Regions from separate parts of the Blautia fusiformis genome, predicted to be linked through region 1. Evidence: predicted binding sites of a transcription regulator. Region 1 holds the regulator's gene; each other region holds the start of a gene.
What was found. The regulator HrcA, encoded in region 1, represses chaperone genes, less so after heat shock. The targets are predictions, from matches to a motif close to TGTTAGCACTCNNNNNNNNNGAGTGCTAACA.
Positions count from the first base shown of each region.

Region 2: the regulator HrcA is predicted to act here: its motif matches at 3,334-3,364, upstream of groES (co-chaperone GroES).
Region 3: the regulator HrcA is predicted to act here: its motif matches at 1,159-1,189, upstream of htpG (molecular chaperone HtpG).

Region 1 is NZ_JAJEPT010000001.1:304,001-308,574, reverse strand. It holds gene grpE (nucleotide exchange factor GrpE) at 1-558, opposite strand, end outside; gene hrcA (heat-inducible transcriptional repressor HrcA) at 577-1,620, opposite strand; gene LKD46_RS01505 (ABC transporter substrate-binding protein) at 1,795-3,048, opposite strand; gene LKD46_RS01500 (glycoside hydrolase family 172 protein) at 3,064-4,173, opposite strand; gene LKD46_RS01495 (carbohydrate ABC transporter permease) at 4,210-4,574, opposite strand, start outside.
Region 2 is NZ_JAJEPT010000015.1:58,893-63,466, forward strand. It holds gene guaB (IMP dehydrogenase) at 1-657, opposite strand, end outside; gene LKD46_RS12940 (DUF6106 family protein) at 725-1,228, opposite strand; gene groL (chaperonin GroEL) at 1,346-2,965, opposite strand; gene groES (co-chaperone GroES) at 3,013-3,297, opposite strand; gene codY (GTP-sensing pleiotropic transcriptional regulator CodY) at 3,595-4,380, opposite strand; gene topA (type I DNA topoisomerase) at 4,527-4,574, opposite strand, start outside.
Region 3 is NZ_JAJEPT010000004.1:214,158-218,731, reverse strand. It holds gene htpG (molecular chaperone HtpG) at 1-1,036, opposite strand, end outside; gene LKD46_RS05555 (LPXTG cell wall anchor domain-containing protein) at 1,284-4,265, opposite strand; gene LKD46_RS05550 (hypothetical protein) at 4,386-4,574, opposite strand, start outside.

The DNA of each region.
Region 1 (4,574 bases):
GATGTTCTCTCCAACCTCTTCATCCTCCACATGCATCACTGCATTGTGGAAATCCGGGTTGAATTCCTTTCCCACTGCTTCGATCGGCTTCACACCAAGCTCATCCAGTGTTGTGGTAAGCTGCTTGTAGATCATTTTCATTCCATCTGCAAAAGCATCGCCTTCCTGTGCCTGTGCAAGACCTCTTTCGAAGTTATCCACAACCGGCAGGATCTTTTCAACGATCTCTTTTGCTCCGATGATGTACATGCTGGATTTTTCTTTTTCCGTTCTTTTACGGAAATTATCAAATTCAGCCATGGTACGCTTCAGGCGATCGGTAAGTTCCTCCACCTTCTGCTCAGATTTATCTTTTTTCTTCTTTCCGAAGAAGGAAGTTTTTGATTTTTCTTCTTTTTTATCCTCTGAGGCAGCTTCTTCGCCTGGAGTATTGTTTTCTTCCTCCGGCAGATCTTCTCCCTCCGGTGTCAGGCTTTTTTCTTCCTGATCTCCATCAGTTACGGGGATTTCCTTCTCCGTTTCCTGCTCTTCGGATGTTTTCTTTGTTTCCTCCGACACTTTTTTTCTACCGCCTTTCTAAGTTTTCTTCTTTTTCAAAACGTCATCCAGATGATTCTTAAGCTCTTTCAGACTGTCCACTACATTCTCATAATCCATTCGTTTGGGACCGATGATCCCGATGGTTCCGTACATTCCGTCTCCCAGTTCATATCTGGCAGTTACAATGCTGCAGTCCTTCATGGTCTGGATCGGCATCTCATCACCGATATAAACCTGGATTCCTGTATTCTCTCCATCTGACATCTGTTCTTTTACAAGATCGGCAAGTTCATGCTTTTCCTCAAATGCGGAGATCAGCTCCGTTGCCTTTTCTTTATCGGCAAGCTCCGGATACTTGAAGATGTTGGTTGCACCTGAAGTATAGATCTCCATATCTTCCTCTTCCACATGAATGGTGGCTGCCACTGCATCCAGAACTGTTGCCACCACACCACTGTGGCTGCCTGCCTGTTCCTTCAGTCTGGCGATCATCCCAAGGTTGATATCCTGGATCGGGATCCCATTGAGATTGGTGTTAAGAAGAAGATTCAGTTTCAGGATCGTCTGGTCGTCCATTTCCTCGTCCAGATTGATGATCTGGTTCCGGACTGTGTTGTTGTCACTGACAACCACTGCCACAAGCTGAAGCTCGCTCATTCTCGACAGCTGGATGAACTTGATCTTGTTGCCGCTGTACTGCGGAACGGAAACCATGGTAGCATAATTGGTATTGGAAGCAAGAACCTTCGCAACCTTCTTAAGCACCTTATCCATCTTATCTGTCTTCTCAATGATCAGATCTCGCAGCTCTGCAACCTCTGCTTCCTTCTCCTTCATCAGCTCATTGACGTAAAGTCTGTAGCCCTTATCTGAAGGAATCCTTCCTGCTGAGGTATGAGGCTGGACGATATAGCCCATATCTGTCAGGTCTGACATTTCATTTCGGATCGTTGCGGAACTTACATTGAGATCCGCATACTTGGAAATGGTCCTGGAGCCAACCGGTTCTCCGGTCTCCATATAGGTCTTGATGATTGCTTTTAAGATTTTTTGCTTGCGCTCATTCAACACCTCTTCCATGAAGCCATCTCCTTTCCTTTTATTCTTTCCTGACGGATGTTGATTCTTTTTTATATCTGTTAGCACTCATTTTAGTGGAGTGCTAACATCTACAGTCTTTAAGATATCACCATGTAAAATATTTGTCAATATGTTTTGAAAAAAAGTTCTTATTTTTTCAAAACAAAAAAAGCATCAGTACGATGCTTTTTTGTAATACTTGTCTATGCAGTTCTGTGCCCCGGCAAAAAATTCCGCTTCTGTTTTCTGTCCCAGCACGTATTTCTGAAATTCCGTACCCATAGCCGAAACAGCTTCTATGGAATCGGTGCACAGTGGTCTTGCCTTCAGCTTATAATCTTTCAGATATTGCCGGATCATTTCAATGCCATCCAGATCAAAATTCTTATCCTCGATCACATCCAGTCTTGCCGGACACATTTTTGTCAGCTGTCCGTAATTTTTACTGGCCTCATATCCTGATACATACTGAAGGAACTTCAGAGCTGCTTCTTTATGATCAGAATTTTTATTCAGTACATACTGCCAGGTTGCGATATTGGTCACCTTCTCATCAAATTCCGGAAATGGTGCCATATGGATCTTATCTTTTCCATACACGCCTGCATTCTGAAAGGTACTCAACGCACCGGTATACATGAACATACATCCATACTGGCCGTTTATAAATTTTTCATTCAGCTGTTCATGCTGGTCGATCAGATTCTCCTCTGATATCATCCCTGTATCCAGCATTCGCTTCATATATTCTGCCGCTTCTCTGGTTTTCGGATCAGTCCAGTCTGTATAATCTCCTCCGAAAAAATTGACATACTCGCTGATACTGTTATATATGTAAGAAATCTCCCATGCATCTCCGTATGCATATTTTCCCATATTCTGAAGCTTTTTCTGAAGAATCTCAAGATCACTGAGATCGGAGATTCTGTCCAGACCTGCCTGATCCAGCAATTCCTGGTTCACCCAGAACGCCATGATATCCATCCTGAACGGTACCGAAAAAATATGTCCGTCTGACATGCATATTTCTTTCAGGTATTCCTGCGGAAAATTCGCCGCTGTCTCCTCCGTCATAACGGTATCTTCCAGCGGAAGAAGAAATCCCTTATGCTTAAATTCGGATATCATCTCATCATTTACTGTGATCAGATCAACAGAATCATCTCCTGATGTCAGAAGAGTTGCTATTTTGGCCTGGCGATTGTCCGCATTAGACGGACATTTTTCGATATGGATCTCTATTCCAAGATCCTTTTCCGCCTGACTGATAAAAGAATCAAAGCCCTCTGTGTCTGCATCCACATGAAGGATCGTCAGTTCCTGTCTGTTCTCCGGCACAATATCAGATGCAGTCTCCTTCTTCTGGGCTCCACATCCTGTCACTGCCAGAGCCAGGGCAAATACCCCGCAAAATACCTGTTTTTTCAATCTCTACCACCCTTTTTATCTGGGCCATCTATCCTCTTTTGACATCAACGGCTGGAACGGTGCATGAGGAAGTGTCTGATACCAGTACGCTACACTTGCCACATCATCCTGTCGTTCAAACAGACCACGGTATCCGACGCCTATCTGCTGAATGGTAACGCGAAGATCCTCTTCAAAGCAGATCGGATCCTGTAAATGCCATCTGTAAAAGCCTCGCATTGGCGGGCAGTCATCATTATGATAAAAATTGTGGATCAGTTCGTCATGGGCAGAATAATACGGATATCCAAGATATGGTGTGTTATAATTCTGTTCCACGGTTTTTCCATCCACCTGTTTGGCAAAGCTCCAGGAACCTCCAAAGTAATCTTCCGTTCCTGTTCCGCAGATGGTCGGATACTCCTCATCTCCGTCAATATAAAATTTCATTTCTCCCTCGCCCCACCAGTAACGTTCCAGTGTGGTAAGTGCCATGTAGGTTCCTATATAATGGCCTTTTCCTTTTACTCCATCCAAAATTGTATAATCTTTTGTTTTTTCTGTCAACCGTTCCCGTCTCCACTGCGCATGGAAATAAGCAATATCGTCCGGAAGCTCATCATAGAGACAGTAATCTACCTGATAAAAGAAAGCCGGTATTTTATTTGCATGCTGGTTTTCCAGTGTGATCTTTGCTTTCTTCTTAAACGGCATCGGGAAATAGCAGTTAAAGCCCCTGTTTGGAACAACAGCCACCGGAACAGAATTTACAAAACATTCTCTTCCGAATCCGCAGCAGAAGAAATCACCCAGAGGACTTTCCACGGAAGGAGTTTCCTCGTCATCCCAGTACATACGGATCACAAGATCCCTCAGTACAAAGCAATCTGCCTCTGTAGTCTTGTTGTCGACGGTGATCCAAATATGATTGATCTGTCCCGGTCCTTCCATTTCTGCCAGAGTTACCACAGCTCCCGGCTCAATATCCTTAAGACACGGGCTTCCTTTTCTGGACGGTCCGAGATGACTTGCAGCCATACCGCCTCTGCCTTTTTCTCCATGAGGATTTTCTGCATTAATCGCACGGCTTTTTCCATGCTTTGCAAGTGCGATTCCTCCCAGTCCGCCTGTAAATGCCTGATACATATCTGTTTTCTCCTCTCTTTTGGAAATTAAAAATATTTACGCTTTTACTCCACCTGCCATGATACCATCCATGATCTGTTTCTCAAAAACAGCTACAAAGATAATGATCGGAAGAAGGATGATCCATCCCATGGCGCTGACAAGATCCCACGGAACTCCATACATGTTGTCACGTAACGGAAGCTGTACGATGGAAACAGAAAGTACCTGAATACCATTTGAATAAAACAACGGTGTGAAAAAGTTATTCAGACAGGTAATAAAGTTGATGATGCAAACCGTAGCGATCGCCGGCTTCATCAGCGGCAGAACGATCGTAAACAGTCTCTGTGAAAAAGATGCGCCGTCAATAGCAGCTGCCTCCTCCAGTGAGATCGGGATCTCACCGACAAAGTTTCTGA
Region 2 (4,574 bases), on a different contig from region 1:
ACCACAGAGAAGACGTCCCTGTGCATCCTTGGCTGCAAGCGGATATTTGATCTGTTTCTCGATATCCTTGATGGTAATGAGTCCTTTTAAATTAAAGTCGTCATCTACAATGGGTAATTTCTCCTTACGGGATTTCGCAAGGATCTTCTTGGCATCCTCAAGTGTGATTCCTTCCTTGGCTGTGATCAGTCCTTCAGAAGTCATGCACTCCTTGATCTTTCTGCTGAAATCTGTCTCAAATTTAAGATCACGGTTTGTGATAATACCTACAAGCTTTCTGCCTTCTGTGATCGGAACACCGGAAATACGGTATTTCGCCATCAGATCATTGGCATCTTTCAGTGTATGCTCCGGTGAAAGATAAAATGGATCTGTAATAACACCGTTCTCAGAACGTTTAACCTTATCAACCTCTTCTGCCTGTGCTTCGATGGACATATTCTTGTGGATGATACCGATACCACCCTGTCTGGCCATGGCAATTGCCATTCTGTGCTCTGTAACTGTGTCCATTCCCGCACTCATCATGGGGATATTCAGCTTTACTTTCTTGGTTAAATACGTTGAAACATCTACCTGATTCGGAATCACTTTAGAATAAGCCGGAACCAGAAGGACGTCATCAAACGTAATGCCTTCACCAATAATAGTACCCATTGCATTTCCTCCCTTGTGTAAGATATTTTAAATTTGTGAACTAGTGTAACAAAAAACAAGATTCATGTCAATCCAAAAAAACTTTACTTGGTGCAGAATTTTTCATGGTATTTGCAAGTGCGTCATCCAGTTCCAGGATCACTTTGCAGGTTTCTCCACTGTCTCTTATGATCATTGCATAGCGTTTATGATCCTCAATTCCTGATGAAAAATCATACTCTTTCATCTTCTGATTGCCATTATAATAGTCCATTCTGTGGGACTTTAATGGTGCCACAAGGTCTGCCTCCGCAAGCTGGAGCGATTTCACTCTTTTCCTTTTTGATTTTGACATGATCATATCAATGTCCAGTTCTCCGTTAACAAACAGATACTCGTACTCCAGATCTGTCTTCGGTATTACAAAATAACATGCAATACCAAGTGCAATAGCCGGTACCAGCAAAAGTACATTCAGCACAAGGCCTCCCAGGACCATGATCACCGTCAGCGCTATCAGACCGTATTTCACAACCAGATCTTTCGCTGTCTGCTTCTTTTTTACCAGAAGCTCTGAATATAAGTCACTCATTTGTTTCTTCCTTTCGTAATTTACTGACTTTTTGATTATAACACAAAAAGAGAGCCGCGTCTATGGCGCAGGCCCTCTCATTTTGTGAATTAATTATTTCACCTGCTCAGCTGATAATTACATCATTCCCATTCCCGGGTTTGCAGCCGGAGCCGGAGTATCTTCTTTGATTGTGGAAACTACAGCCTCTGTTGTAAGGAGTGTAGATGCAACACTTGTAGCATTCTGAAGAGCACTTCTTGTAACCTTAGCCGGATCAAGGATTCCGTTCTCAACCATGTTTACGTATTTCTCATTGAGAGCATCGAAGCCTGTACCGATCTCAGACTCTCTTACTTTGTTGATAATAACAGCGCCTTCCAGTCCTGCGTTTGCAGCGATGTGGAACAGCGGAGCCTCAAGAGCTTTCAGGATCACATAAGCACCTGTCTTCTCATCTCCTTCAAGTGTTGTTGCAAGTTTTGCAACCTCTTTGGAAGCATGGATGTAAGCAGATCCGCCACCTGCGATGATACCTTCCTCAACAGCTGCTCTTGTTGCTGCAAGAGCATCCTCAAGACGAAGTTTTGCTTCTTTCATCTCTGTCTCAGTAGCAGCACCTACACGGATAACAGCTACGCCGCCAGCCAGTTTTGCAAGTCTCTCCTGAAGTTTCTCTTTATCGAACTCGGATTTTGTCTCCTCGATCTGCGCACGGATCTGTGCAACACGTTTTGCAATGGCATCTTTGTCACCGAGACCATCAACGATAACTGTGTTCTCTTTTGCAACTTTAACAGATTTTGCACGTCCAAGCTGCTCCATCTTAGCTTCTTTCAGGTCAAGACCAAGCTCATCGGAGATCACCTGTCCGCCTGTCAGGATCGCGATATCCTGAAGCATCTCTTTTCTTCTGTCACCATAGCCAGGAGCTTTTACAGCTACTACCTGGAAGGTTCCTCTCAGTTTGTTGACGATCAGAGTTGTAAGGGCCTCACCCTCAACATCCTCAGCGATGATGAGAAGTTTCGCACCGGCCTGAACAACCTGCTCAAGAAGTGGAAGGATCTCCTGAATATTGCTGATCTTCTTGTCTGTGATCAGGATGTACGGATCATCAAGAGTTGCCTCCATTTTCTCCATATCTGTGGACATGTATGCGGAAATATATCCACGGTCAAACTGCATACCTTCTACAAGGTCAAGCTCTGTATGCATGGTCTTGGACTCCTCAACAGTGATAACACCGTCTTTGGAAACTTTCTCCATAGCATCAGCAACAAGCTGTCCAACCTGCTCATCACTTGCAGAGATTGCTGCTACGTTAGCGATCTGCTCTTTGCCGTTGATTGCCTGGCTCATGTTCTTGATCGCTTCTACTGCAACATCTGTTGCTTTTTTCATACCTTTTCTGAGGATGATCGGGTTGGCACCTGCTGCCAGGTTCTTCATTCCCTCATGAACCATTGCCTGAGCAAGTACAGTCGCTGTTGTAGTACCATCACCTGCTACATCGTTTGTCTTGGATGCAACTTCCTTGATGATCTGAGCACCCATGTTCTCGAATCCGTCCTCAAGCTCGATCTCTTTTGCGATGGAAACACCATCGTTTGTGATAAGCGGAGCACCGAAAGATTTGTCAAGTACTACGTTTCTTCCTTTCGGTCCAAGTGTTACTCTTACTGTATCTGCAAGTTTATTTACACCAGCTTCAAGTGCTGCTCTTGCTTCTGCGCCATATTTAATTTCTTTTGCCATGATAAAATGACCTCCTATTTATATTGATATACGATAAGATGTTTATATTATTTAATAACTGCCAGGATATCTTCCTGTTTTACAATGATGTAATCCGTACCATCCATCTTAACTTCTGTTCCTGCATATTTGGAGTAAATAACAGTGTTTCCGACTTCTACTTCCATCTTTACTTCTTTGCCATTTACAACTCCGCCAGGACCAACTGCGATAACTTCTGCCTGCTGTGGTTTCTCCTGTGCCTGTCCCGGAAGTACGATTCCGGATGCTGTTGTCTCTTCTGCTTCAACCTGTTTTAATACTACTCTGTCGCCTAAAGGTACTAACTTCATGATCTATGTTCCTCCTTTATAAGTTTCATCTTCGTCTGCTAGCACTCACTTTATACGAGTGCTAATCACTATGGCTATATTAGTGAATTTCACATATTTTCGCAACCCTTTTAAGATATGGTTTTTCTATATTATTCTGGTTTTATCTCTTTTATGCTCTTGTTTTCTCTTGTTTTCTTAATTTCATTATTTATTTTAATTTTATGAAACAGACAAAAAAGAGACTCCCACGCTAGCGGGAAGTCTCTTTTGTCACGTTCTTTATCTTATATCAAGCATCTGACAGTGCTGATCACATTATGCCTTCTTGCTTCTCTGTGCTTTTATCTCCTCAAGCTCATCAAAGATCACTTCATTAAGAACTTTAATGTAAGTTCCCTTCATACCGGATGAACGGGATTCGATCACACCTGCACTCTCGAATTTACGCAGTGCATTTACGATCACGGATCTGGTGATACCTACACGGTCAGCGATCTTGCTGGCAACCAGGATACCCTCATCCCCATCCAGCTCATCAAAAATATGGATGATCGCCTCAAGTTCTGAGAAGGACAGTGTACTGAATGCCGATTTAACGATCTGCTGTTTTCTGTCTTCTTCTGCGTTCTCGTCATGAACCGCACGCATCATTTCCAGGCCAACAACTGTTGTACCATACTCGCTGACGATAATATCCTCAATATCATAGGGATGATCATTGCGGTACATGAATAACGTTCCCAGTCTCTCACCTGCAATATCGATCGGATTCACGATTCCCTGATAATTTCCGGGTACATGCTCAAAGCCAAGTGTCTGGAGATTGACATTCTCCTTTGTGGAAAGAACACCAAGAAATCTCTCATTCAATAACGGGTCGATATGTCCGCCGATCTTGTCATCGATCAGCTCTGTGATCTCATCCACACCCGGGCAGATACTGACTCCCAGAACCTTACCTTTCTTACTGAGTACCAGGATATTGGAACTTAAGGTTTCCATGAGCACCTGGCAAATGTCGTTAAACACTACCTTGCTTGAGCTGCTGTTATGCAGAAGCTTATTGATTTTTCTAGTTTTATCTAGCAACTGAACGCTCATTTTTCCTCCTTTCACTTTCGTACCTTGAAAGAAATCGTTTTTCTAGTCTAATATTACACGTTATTCTGGAAATTTACAAGACATTTTTATATTTTTTTTATTTTTAACGGGATTTTCTGAAAATTAATAGAAAAGCATTTATTCAATCAATCTTCATCTTTTGGTTTTTGTTCCACATATCCGCAGGTTTCCTG
Region 3 (4,574 bases), on a different contig from region 1:
ATACCTGATTATTATAAAGCTTGATGGTTCCCTCAATGGAATCATACTCTGTCCTGATCTTCGGGAAATACAGGATACCTTTCAGGTTGAACGGATAGTCCATGTTCAGATGGATCCAGAACAGCGGTTCCTTGTAATCCATAAATACCTTACGGTAAAATTCTTTATACTCTTCATCCGTGCACTCATTTGGGTGTTTCATCCAGAGCGGCTGTGTATCGCTTAAGGATACCGGCCGTTTATTGATCTTTACTTTATCTTTGGCAGGAGAAACTTCCACAACTTCTTTCTCGCCTTTATCATTCTCCTTTTCCTCCGTCTTGGCGTCCTCATGGATATGTTCAACTACCACGTCATCTTCACGGAGATCTGCCTCATCGATGGTTTCATACTCCTGTTCAGCATTTGCTTTGGAAAGATAGATATTTACCGGCATGAAAGAACAGTATTTCTCAATAACCTCTCTCATACGATATTCATTGGCAAACTCCAGGCTTTCCTCATTGAGGAAAAGAGTGATCTCTGTTCCCGGTTCTGTTTTGTTTCCGTCTGCCATCTCATACTCCGTACCACCGTCACAGGTCCAATGTACCGGTGTGGAACCCTCCTTGTAAGAGAGAGTATCGATATGAACTTCATCTGCAACCATAAATGCAGAATAAAATCCAAGTCCGAAATGACCGATCATCTGATCATCCGTTGTTTTATCCTTATATTTCTCAAGAAACTCTGTGGCACCGGAAAAAGCGATCTGTGTGATATATTCCTCTACTTCATCTGCTGTCATACCAATACCGTTATCGATAAACTTCAAAGTTTTCTGATCCGGATCAACGATAACATTTACAGCCGGTTTGTAACCTTCCGGGAATGTATAATCTCCCATAACTTCCAGCTTTCTCAGTTTGGTGATCGCATCGCATCCGTTGGAGATCATCTCTCTTACAAAAATATCATGGTCGGAATATAACCATTTCTTGATAATCGGAAAAATGTTTTCACTGTTGATTGATAAACTGCCATGTTTTGCTGACATATATGTCACTCTCCTTTTGTTTTTATTTTTGTTTTTATTTCTGATGTTCCGACAGAGTCGGAAACCTGTTGTTTTTTTCAATAAATATATACTAATACGACTTTTTACAAAAGTCAAGAAAAATTTAGCACTCATCATTATAGAGTGCTAGCAACAGCATGTAAAACGGATCTCTATGTGCAAAAAAATCCCTCCGTACATTTTTTTGTACGGAGGGTGCTGTAAAACTATCTTCTACATTCTGTTCTTATTTTTTCTTTCTACGATATACAAGGATTCCTCCAATACATACCACAGCCACGATCAAAATGATCACAAATGTCATGATCGGTGTACTGTCTCCCGTCTGCACTGCAGATTTCTGATTTGTCTGTGTCACTGCCGGACTCGGAGTCGCAGTAAGAACTGCTGCCTGTGATACCGTAAAAGTAACCGTACTTTCTGACTGTGTACCGGTATCCTTCCAGCTGGAGCCGTCATATTTCTGCTGTCCAAAGGTAACTTTCAGAGTATATTTTCCTGGCTTGCTGACACGGAATGTTGCAGTATAAGGCTCTCCATCCCAGGTACGGGTCTCTGTGATCTTCCAGCTCTTCGGCTGATATCTGGTATCTCCCTTACGCGGGTTTGTATTATCCATCCCTGCACCAGATGCTGTAAAGGTGATCTTTGTATTGGTATCATACTTGCCATTGGAATCAATTCCTGTGATCTTATTGTCCGATGCAGCGGCTTCCGTGCCCTGATATCCATTTACTGTAATACTTACTGCGATCACTGTACTGATCTTGTTAGGATTCTTAACCCCCTCCGGAAGAATGACAGTACCTTTTACATTAAATATCTGACGTTCTGCAGAAGACGGATCATAAGAAGATCCCTTAACATCCCATTTAACAGATGCCTTCTGCTCTCCCTTTGTTGTAGTGATCTTTACTGTTCCCGGAAGCTTCAGGGCTTTCTGGGTTTTCTGGGTTCCATTGGGAAGATCTTTGATATCGGATGGCTTTTTGATACCTGTAAGGTTATTCGCCTTCTTACTGTTATCTGTTTTTTTCTTTGTAACGCTGAAATGAACGTTTACATAAGCTTCCACATTTGCATCATTGGCGATCACAATGTCTTCCAGATATTCCCCCTGTGAAAGTCCGCTGACCGGCTGTACGCTAAAGGTTGCATTATCTCCTGCTTCCAGCTCTGTGGCGGAAAGTGTACCAATTGTATATGCATTTGATGAAGGCTGTTTCAAAACGATCTTTGTATTTCCGGTGTTGGTAACTGTAACTTTCTTCGCATCAGGAAGTTCCTTATAGCCTTCCTCTTTAGTTCCAAACTCCAGACTGTCTGTTACCGAAAGACCGGGATTGGGTTCCGGTTCCGGCTCCGAAACTGTAAATTCCAGCCGGACTTCAGCCAGTGTGTTTCCGGTATTCTGATCTGTCACAGAAATCGTATCACTGTGATCTCCGGCCTGAAGACCAGTCTTGGGCTGTACGGTAAAGGTTGCCGCCTTATCTCCGGGATTGAGCACTTCCGCAGAAGGCTCTCCCACCTCATAATCCTCCGGAGCAGAAAGCTGGATCCGGATAGCCTCTGTACCTGTATTCTCTACGGTTACAGGCTTTGCATCCGGCGCAGTCTCATAGCCCTGTTCCAGTGTTCCAAACTTCAGAGGGCCTTCCGGTTTCACTGTTGCAGTAACTGTTTTTGGTGTTTCTGTCTTTACCATAACCGAAGCCGTCACTGTAGCAGATGCTTCCGTGCTTTCATCAGAAGCAAATACAAGCTCTTCCACGTATGGATCATCTTTTGCAGAGAGTCCAAGCTTAGGCTGTACGGTAAAGGTCTGCTCTCCTCCCTGCGCCAACTGGATTTTTCCGCTGCTCTCCACTTCACTGACCGGCGCAATATCAAAAAACTCCGACTCAGGCTGTACTAACGTCACAGCTTCTGTACCTTCGTTTTTGATCGTGACTGTACCTGTTGTTTCTACCTTTTCATAACCGGCAGTCAGATCATCAAAAGGCAGTTCTGTCGGATCCGCAGTTAGCTTATATATTTTTTCCGTTGCAGGGTCCGATGTTTCCCCAGGATCTGTCTGCTCATTACTTTCATTATCTTCGGCTTTTTTATTTTCCGGTTCTTTTACTGTAAAGTCCGCTTCAAAGAAGACATCGGCACCTTCTTCTGTATGATACGTGATCAGATCTTTGTATTCTCCAGCCTTCAGACCTTCTCGTGGTTTTACCCACACAGCAACACTTTCACCACTCTTTAATGGCGCATCGTTAATATCCGCAGCCATGAAATTCTCCGGGGCGATCTCTTTAAAATTAAGATCTCCGGTTCCGTTATTTGTGATAGTAACCATCTGTGCTTCCGGAATTTCCGTATATCCCTCTTCCACGGAACCAAAATCCAGAATTCCACTTCCATCTTCCGTATATGCAGATGCCGAATATGTCGGTTCCTCATTTTTTTCGGTAGCGTCTGCTGCTGTATCTGCGGAAGCTGGCGTCTCCGTCTGATTGTCTCCGGATGCATCTGTCTCATCGGTATTTTGAGACCCTGACTGTTCTCCGTTTACTTCTATAACAGAGTTTTCAGCAGGCTCCTGGGTATCTGCAGGTTCCTGTACATCTGTATTCTCCTGCACATCCGCAGACTCCGTTTCTTCTGCCGGCTCTATGGTTTCCTCAGGCTGAGCACTATCAGGCTCCTCTGACGTTCCAGCTTCTGTATCCGGCGTGTTCTCTGAAGACTCCGAAGCTTCACTTTCCTCCGCATCCGGATCTTCTCCTGCTGCTTTGGCTTCTTCCTTTTTCTTTTCTGCCAGTGCTTTGGCTTCCTCCTCTGTTTCGGAAACCTCCTGGGTCGTCACCGTAAGCTCACCACTGACTCCCGTCTCTTCTTTTCCGGTGATCTTCAGAACGATCGGAATACCCAGATCTTTTTCATCGATTTTATAAGTCTTGTCAGTTCCTACCTCTGTAAGAAGGTCTCCGTCTTTTAATGACCAGGAAAAACTCACATTATCATCTGTGATCCCCTCCGGCTTGACCTTTGAGTAATCTGCACTTAAGGTAGACCCGATCGCAAGTGTTCCTTTGACCTTCAGCTTTCCATCAAGATTTCCAGATGGAGCTGCAGTGGCAAATACCATCGATGGAAGCAGCGTTACAATCATAAGCACAGCCATGACGACTGCCAGCACTCTGCTTTTTTTCATATCCCATCCTCCTTTACATCATTTTATTTTCCCCACATTTACCCTTTCTACGCAGGGCTTTCTTTTTGCTGATGCAAGTTTATCATATTTAATTTTCAGAGGTGTAATCCCTGCTTTCCGTCAGCCTTCTACGATCATATATTTTCCGTCCGGGAGTTTAAATACTTCGCTTTCTTCTTCCAGCTCCTTCAGGGAAATCCCCTCCACATCTGCGCCCATTCCATCCAGATATTTTTTAACATCCTTCAGGGAATCCAGCACAACTGCCATGCAATCCTCGAGAAATTCCTCTGCCTCCTCAAAATCCTC